One region of the uncultured Brevibacterium sp. genome, then DNA from elsewhere that is predicted to be linked to it. Evidence: riboswitches for the same ligand, from Rfam matches in the RefSeq annotation. Region 1 holds a riboswitch; the other holds the start of a gene.
The links. A riboswitch is a leader RNA that binds a small molecule or an ion and turns the genes downstream of it on or off. The one in region 1 is predicted to bind thiamine pyrophosphate.

Region 1 (4,224 bases):
TTTGCCAGATTCCAAAGCGCGGGCGAGGTAGTCGAGGGCGGTGCCGACGACCTCGGGAACATCCAGGGTTCCTTCCAGAACTTGCCGGGCAGCCAGCGCGGTGATCGCAGCCGAGAGCGTGCAACCGGTTCCGTGCGTGTTGGGGGTGCTGATGCGCTGGTGGCGGTATTCAGCGAGGGTGACGTCGGTGCCGTCGTTGAGCGCCAGCACGTCGAGGACTTCGTCACCTTCGCCGTGCCCACCTTTCACGAGCACACCGCGAGCACCGCGTTCGATCAGTTCGCGTGCCTGGTAGCGCATGGTGTCGAGGTCGCGGGCCGGCTCAACGTCGTCACCCAAGAGCAGCGCGGCCTCGGGGAGGTTGGGTGTGATGACATGGGCGGCGGGCACCATGAGCGTGCGCACGGCGTCCACCGCGTCTTCTTCAAGCAGTCGGTGCCCGGAGGTGGCCACCATGACAGGGTCGACGACCAGGAAGCCTAAACCACCTCGGCCGGCACGTTCCGCAACCAATTCCACGAGTTGGCGAGTGCCCAGCATCCCGGTTTTGGTGGCGTCAACGGGCATGTCCGTCAGCACCGAGTCAAACTGGTCAGACACGAAATCGTTGTCGATCCCGTACACACGCGACACTCCGTGCGTATTTTGGGCGACCAGCGCGGTGATCACCGAGGTTCCGTATGCGCGCAGGGCGGTGAAGGTTTTCAGATCGGCGTGAACACCAGCTCCACCGGAGGGGTCGGTTCCCGCGATACTCAACGCGACAGGGGGGCGTGACATGTCGATCTCCTTAACGTGTGGGGTGGATGGCTTGGGTTCCCCGCAGAGAGTTAGAGGGTCAGTTCTGGAATGCGTGGTGGATTTTGCGTGCCTCGACTTGCGGGTCGGGGGCAAGGCAGATTGCTGATACCACGCATACCCCCGCGACCGAGGTGTCCTTGAGTTGCGCTGCCCGCTCGGCTGTGATTCCGCCAATGGCAAAGACCGGAATCGCCGAGGTGGCAATGAGGTTTTTGAGTGTGTCGACTCCCAGCCCGGCTGGGGCACCCTCTTTAGTTGCGGTGTCCCACACGGGACCCACGCCCAGGAGGTCTACTCCCCCGCTGCCGAAGTCGCCGTGGGCGCGAGCGGCTTCGATCTCTTCCGGGGTGTTGGCTGACAGGCCTATCAGTGGGGTGTTTCCGATGAGTTCGCGGACACGTGGCACGCTCGTGTCGTCTTGTCCTACGTGGACGTGAACGTCGTGGCCGTCGTTGATGAGGCTGGCTGCGACTTCGACGCGGTCGTTAACGAAAACAGGCACGGGGCGCGTGATGTTGTTGGTGCGGCGGGCGTTTTCGACTGCTTCGAGAACGCTCAACGTGAGTTGAGCGAAGGTGGCGTCGGTGGCGTGTTTATCGCGCACTTGCACGATTCCGGCGCCTCCAGCGACTGCCAGTTCAACCGTTTGTGCCACCGTGCGTCCTGCTTGTTCGCACATTCTGGTGTCGGTGATGAAGTACAGGGACCCGTCGATGCCGCTTAAGCGCGGGTTGGTCACAGTTCCTCCGTGGTCACGTTGATTTCGCTCAGGTCAGTTTCGGTGACTGCGTGGAGCTGGTCAAGGAAGTGGACTTTGAAGCTACCTGGCCCGTCTGCCAGTTCGTGTGCGCGCTGACCGGCAGCCGCGAAGTGTGCGTGCGCGGTCACGGTGGCTTGGTGGTAACGGGTGAGTTTTTCTTCCGTGGTGGCTGATTCGCCGAGGAGATGATGAGCTGTTCCTGCGTATCCTGCTACGAGCGCGCCCAGGGAGCACCCGGTTCCTACGACGAGTGGCATGTAGGTGGACCCACCTGAAACGTGACTGACATAGGTTGTTTCACCAATCGTGGTGACGATTGCGTCAACAGGGCCAGAGATCGCCACAACGGAACCGTATTCGCTGCTGAGCTTACTCGCGGCAGGCAAAGCCGACTCAACATCGTCCACTGCTTCGATACCTCGGGCACCCTGACCCATTCCGGCGAGCCCCGCCACCTCCGACGCGTTTCCACGCACCACGGTGGGGCGTTCGCTCAAAGCCCGGAAGACCCGGGCGGTTCGGAACGGAGCCACTCCCAGACCAACCGGGTCAAGAACCCAAGTGGTTCCGTCCTCGGTGCGTTGCTGCACGGCAGCGTCAATTGACAAGTACGTGTGCGAGCTGGGGGTCCCAAAGTTCACAGACACACCGTTGGCGACCTTAGCAAAAGCCGCCGCGTCAGCTTCGTGGTCAACCATGGCAGGTGATGCGCCCGATGCGAGCAGAATGTTCGCGGCGACTTCTTGCACCACAGTGTTGGTGATGCACTGCACCAGGGGCGTGAGCTCACGCATGTGAGTGAGAAACGCAGGAGTAAATTCTGGAGCGTTTCCGGTACGACTTTCAGATACAAGCGTCATGCTGACTTCCCTTCGCAGGTCTTAACCAAACAGGTTCACGGGTATGATCTCAGCCGATAGTGGCACCCCGAGTCTGCATCACACTGTACCTGTGGTGTGTGAGTTTCGCGAACTACCCTTAGCGTGACTGGTAGTTCGGCGCTTCCACCGTCATCTGAATGTCGTGCGGGTGGCTTTCTTTCAGGCCCGCAGCCGTCAAGCGCACAAAGCGTCCTTGCGCTTTGAGTTCAGGAATCGTGCGTGCTCCCACGTAGAACATGGTTTGGCGCAGCCCACCCGTGAGCTGGTACGCGACGTTCTTGAGTTCACCGCGGTAAGCGACCCGACCTTCGACGCCTTCTGGGATGAGGTCGGTGTCGGTGGCGACGTCGGCCTGGAAGTAGCGGTCCTTGGAGTACGAACGCCCCTTACGTGGCGCCATCGCACCCAAGGAGCCCATGCCGCGGTACGTTTTGTACTGCTTTCCGTTCACCAGGAGCAGTTCACCCGGCGATTCCTTACATCCGGCGAGGAGGCTTCCGAGCATCACGGAATCGGCACCGGCGACCAGTGCCTTGCCGATGTCACCCGAATACTGCAAGCCACCGTCACCGATCACCGGAACTCCGGCTTCTCGTGCGGCCTGGTAGGCCAAGTGAATCGCGGTGACCTGTGGAACACCTACACCTGCCACGATGCGGGTGGTGCAGATCGACCCTGGTCCAACTCCCACCTTGATGGCGTCGGCGCCTGCGTCGATGAGTGCTTGCGCGCCTTCGCGGGTAGCGACGTTTCCACCAATAACTTGGACGTGAGAGAAAGCGGGGTCCTTTTTGAGCGTCTTAATCATGTCGGTGACACCGCGTGCGTGACCGTTAGCCGTGTCCACCACGATGACGTCGGCACCGGCCTCGGCCAGCAGGCCAGCGCGCTCCAGCGCGTCTCCGTAGAACCCTACTGCGGCACCTACAAGGAGCCGGCCTTCAGAGTCCTTGGACGCCAGGGGGTACTCTTCGCTCTTGACGAAGTCTTTAACGGTGATGAGCCCGCGGATCACATTGTTCTCGTCGACGAGCGGCAGCTTCTCGACCTTGTGTTCCGCCAGGATTTCAAAGGCTTCTTCTGAGCTCACGCCCACGGGAGCTGTGATCAGAGGTGCCTTCGTCATGATTTCGCCAACCGTTTTTGTAGCGAATTCTGCACGAGGAACAAAGCGCAGGTCACGGTTGGTGATGATTCCCACGAGCACGTTGTTTTCGTCCACAACAGGCAGACCCGAGATGCGGTACTGGCCGCACATTTCGTCGAGCTCTTGCAGGGTCTTGTCGGCGGTGATGGTCACGGGGTCGGTGATCATGCCCGACTCTGAGCGCTTCACATAGTCGACCTGGGCTGCCTGGTCTTCTTTGCTTAGGTTGCGGTGGATGATTCCAATTCCACCAATGCGTGCCATGGCAATAGCCATCCGGCTTTCTGTCACCGTGTCCATGGCTGCAGAAATCAGAGGGATGTTGATGTCGAGTTCGCGAGTCAACCGGGTACGGGTTGAAGCTTCAGACGGGATGACGTCGGTATCTCCGGGGAGCAACAGGACGTCGTCGTAGGTCAAACCGGTGAGTGAAAACGGATTCTCTGCTTCGCGGAAATGCTGTTCAACTTCGCTCATTGGGTCCCTCCCCTTTTGTCCTACCAATACCCGCAATCCTAACGCTTTCGACTGGCAGTCATGACCGTGAGGGTGTGAGTTTATAAACAGGTGGCTCAACCATTTGGTTGATAGGACAACCAACCCGCTGGGCGATGGATTCGAGAGGGGCTAAGAGC
Region 2 (4,224 bases), on a different contig from region 1:
TTGAACCAGGGAATCGGCCAGTTCAGTGGAATCGATCGAGAACGCTAGAACAACGCACGGCAACGCCATTGCGAGCGACCGCAAGAACAGCGCAAAGCCCAGTTCAACAGACCTGCTTGTCACCTCATACGGCCCAAAGTTGAACAGGACCGGGCCCGTTCCTTCCGCCAGCAGGACAGTCGCCCACCCCGTGCCAAAAGCCGCCACGGGAATGAACCACAAGTGCGTGAACAGTCGCTTGACTGGAAACCCGGTCAGTGGGAACAACAGGATGATGAACACCATCATGAGTGACGCGCTGACCACGTCAATCGACGGAACAACTCCCAGAGTGATCAGCACCATGATGACGATCTTGGTGAGCGGGTTGGTGCGCGTTAAGGGAGTAGAGCGAATATCAAATCCCATACTCGTGAGCCCCCACTGCGTGAATAAAATCTGGATCGTGTGTGACCGTCAGCACTGCGGCCCCGTTATCGACCGCTTCGTTGAGTAGGCGGGCCAGCTCGCGCCAACTGTGCGCATCCTGCCCAAACGTGGGCTCGTCCACAATGAGAACGGGTGCGGCCAGCATGCACGCGACACTCAACCGCCGTTTCTCACCACCGCTGAGCGTAGACGGGTGCGCCAACGCCACATGGTCAAGACGCAACCGCTCCAACACCGAGTCCGGGTCCACCCCGCCCAACACCAACTCGTCGCGAACGGTTCGAGTGACGAACTGATGTTCAGGGGTCTGAAACACCTTCCCGATCCTGCGCGCCAACGCCCGGGCTTTCCACGCGTGCGGGCTCGCGCTACGCACGGGGAAATCGGGCGCCCACGCTTGCAGTTCCGGGCTGGCAGTGACCTGACCAGACCGAGGTCGTAAAAGCCCAGCCGCTGTCAGTGCCGCAGTGGATTTTCCGGCCCCGTTGGCCCCCGTCATCGCCAACGCTTGACCTTGTGCCAGGGAGAACGCCACGTGGTTGACGTCTTCGTGACGACCCACGGTGGCGTCGACGTCCAACAACTGCGGGCCAGTGGCTTCGCGAAGTTCACGGCGTTTAGGTCGTATGTGGCTGAGCCACAACCCGGCGTCTTCCAACTCTTGCCGATGCGTCTCCATGATCTGGTGTGGCGGGCCGTCGGCAATCACACCGGTGGGGGAGAGGACCACCATGCGGTCTACATGGTCTGCCCACAGATCCAGCCGGTGCTCCACCACTAGAAGCGTCGCACCAGTTTCATCCGCAGCCCGAATAACCGCGTCACGCAGCCCAGGAGCCGACTGCGGGTCAATGTTGGCCGTGGGCTCATCCAACAAAATGATCGACGGGCGCATCGCCAGAACACCAGCGAGAGCCACCCGCTGCTTCTGCCCACCAGACAGTTTGGATGTTGGCCAATCCTGCGGATACGGCAACCCCACTGTGTCCAGGGCCCACTGCACTCGGTCGGCGATCTCCTCGACTGGAACACGCAGATTCTCGGCCCCAAACGCAATGTCAGGGCCAATCCGCGACAACACGGCCTGAGAATCGGGATCCTGCAGAACCAAGCCGGTACGACCTCGGGTAGGGTCCGGAGCCGTTCCGTCGATAAGCAACTGCCCAAACTGAGTCCCCGACTCACTGGGCAGAACACCAGCCACAGCGTGCAGGAACGTGGACTTGCCAGCCCCGGACGCGCCCGCGATCAGGACGCGCTCGCCAGCCGCAATCTCCAACGAAATCCCGGTGAGGGCAGGTCGTTTACGGCCGGCGTGCTTCCACCCGAAGTCGGTCGCGCTGAGGTGACTCACACCTCGCGCCCGGTGTTACCAGACGCAAACGCGTTGAGCGCCCCAGCTGAAGCGAGCATGCGCGTCAGTAGCCATGGGATCACGCCGGAAAGCACTGCTGCCGAAAGCACCGCGAAACCGGTGTACGCAACCTGGTAGATGAACGGCCATTCCGCAAAGTACATGATCGACTCGTGAACACCCATGAACACGGCTGCAAGACCTGCCGCCAGGATGCAGACGGGGAGTGTGAACTTGCGGTACCTGAATGCGGCGAAAACGAGCTCCGCACCCAGACCCTGGAGGAACCCGGAAAGCACGACAGGCGGGCCAAAGTGGGATCCCAGGACCGCCTCGAAAATCGCGGCCAACAGCTCACAGAACAGCGCGGCACCCGGCTTGCGAATGATCACCGCAGCCAGCGGCCCCGCGAGCACCCATACACCACCCAACAGACCCACGGCAGGCGGGAAAGTTGTGGAGAAAAGAAGTTCAAAGCCCGGCCACAGCGCGGCCCACAAACGGAACAGAAGCCCAACTGCAACCGCAATCACGGCGCACACAACAATGTCGACAACTCGCCACGAGTACGTGTGAGTCTGAGTCTTTTCAGTCGCTGTCGTCGATGACATGTATCCTCCCAAGGATTCAGGAGGGGTAAAGAGAATCTCGACTCCCTTCGGCGGTCCTAACCGCATCAGGTTCGAGGGTCTGCATAAGCACTCTCAGCGCCCCTGATGGCGCTCCCCTGTCGCGGATCACACATTACACACAAACGGAGTATGAATAAACCCTGAGAAGAAATCCGCCGAGGTGTGTCCCGGCTTTCTAGGGCAGGATCCCCAGGTGCGCAAGGGCTGCCTTGACGATGTGGTGCTGGCCGTGGCACATGTCAGCGATGATGTCGTCGCGCAGAAGTTCCTGAGGTGCGAACCAGTCGAAGCTCAACGCGTCTTGGCGGGGAGTGCATTCGCCTCGCACCTGCAGGATGTAGCACAGGGCCACCGCGTGCTGGCGGGGGTCGTAGTAGTTGCTCACGCCTTGAGTGGGGAAGTATTCGGCAACGTGGAACGGGGTGAGCGAGGTGGGAAAAACCGGGAGCGCAAGCGGGCCCAGGTCCTGTTCGCAGTGCCGGGCGAGTGCGCTGCGCAGAGTTTCGTGGAAGCGGACACGACCGCCGACGATTTCGCGGCCCAGGGTCTGGTCTGGAAGGGTGCGCAGGAGCAGGCCAATCCGTTCAACCTCGCCACTGTCACTCACTTGAACCGGCACCCCGTGTACATACGTGAGCGGGAGCTTGCGCCTGAGGCGGTTGAGCTCTTCAGGTTCGAGCCAGTTTTCGTCATAGTCCAAAGCGGTGCGCGTCATACCGGCAATTTTTGCACAAATTTCGCTCACAGCGTACAGGCGTTTCACCGCGAAAACATCACGTGACTGCACACAGGTCACTTGCGGTGCACCCAAAGGTCGAACGCAGTTAACCCAAAACGGTCACCATATGGGCCGTTGTCATTTGTTGTAGCTAGACGCCTGCCCAGAGGAGCTTTCGAATGAAGATCAAGTCGCTTGCCACCACGCTCGGACTCGTTGCATTACTGTCTTCCGGTGGCCTGAGTCCCGCCCTGGGTACGGGCGCCGAGGTGACGAAAAAGGCCGACATCTACAACCTCGGCATGCAGGTGGGGGACCGCAACACCGACCGCGCCTTTACGTGGTACACCAAGAAGGTCGGCGAGCAGAGCGTCAAGATCGCTCCTGCAAAGGAAGTGGTGGGTGGCAAACTTCCGGAAGGTGCTCGCACGGTCAAAGAAGAAAAATCGGGAGTGTCGATTGACCGCGCTCGCCTCTACCACCAGGCGCACGTCACGGGCCTGAAAGCGAACACCCGGTACGCATACCAGGTTGGTTCCGATAAAAACGGTTGGTCGGGCGTCTACACGTTCTCGACCCCGAAGTCTTTCTCCACTGACAGCGGTGAATTCCTAGCGGTAGGCGACCCACAGATCGGCTCCGGTAACGGACAGCCCAACGATGCAGAAGGCTGGAACCGGACAGTCACCTCGGCCGCAAAGGCACACCCGAACGCACGCTTCCTCTTGAGCCTCGGCGACCAGATCGACACTGGCACGGGCAAACAGTACGACGCCTTCTTCGCGCCAGACGTCATGCGCACACTCCCGCACATGACAATCAAGGGCAACCACGAAATGCTCAACCCCGTCAGCCACATCCAACACTTCCGCCAGCCAAACCAGAAAGGCACGGGCGACTACTGGTACAAGGACGCTGGAGTGCTGTTTATCGTCCTGGACAGTAACAACCCCAACTGGAAGAAACACGGCCAGTTCATCAAGGACGTGAAAGCCGACCAAGGGCGTGACGCAAACTGGACGGTTGTTGCCTTCCACCACGCGCCATATTCGTCCGGCCCACACCGTGACGACGTTGACGTGAAACTTTTG

Region 2: another riboswitch for thiamine pyrophosphate. It lies ahead of Q0Q28_RS03810 (ECF transporter S component); the one in region 1 lies ahead of thiM (hydroxyethylthiazole kinase).

Annotation. Positions count from the first base shown of each region.
Region 1 covers NZ_CAMIMF010000125.1:71-4,294, forward strand. Annotated here, with positions in the region: partial or broken gene thiD (bifunctional hydroxymethylpyrimidine kinase/phosphomethylpyrimidine kinase) at 1-780, opposite strand, end outside; gene thiE (thiamine phosphate synthase) at 839-1,540, opposite strand; gene thiM (hydroxyethylthiazole kinase) at 1,537-2,421, opposite strand; TPP riboswitch at 2,412-2,501, opposite strand; gene guaB (IMP dehydrogenase) at 2,540-4,066, opposite strand.
Region 2 covers NZ_CAMIMF010000018.1:122-4,345, forward strand. Annotated here, with positions in the region: partial or broken gene Q0Q28_RS03800 (energy-coupling factor transporter transmembrane protein EcfT) at 1-408, opposite strand, end outside; gene Q0Q28_RS03805 (ABC transporter ATP-binding protein) at 398-1,783, opposite strand; gene Q0Q28_RS03810 (ECF transporter S component) at 1,780-2,394, opposite strand; TPP riboswitch at 2,420-2,522, opposite strand; gene Q0Q28_RS03815 (DUF4916 domain-containing protein) at 2,591-3,130, opposite strand; gene Q0Q28_RS03820 (metallophosphoesterase family protein) at 3,313-4,224, shown strand, end outside.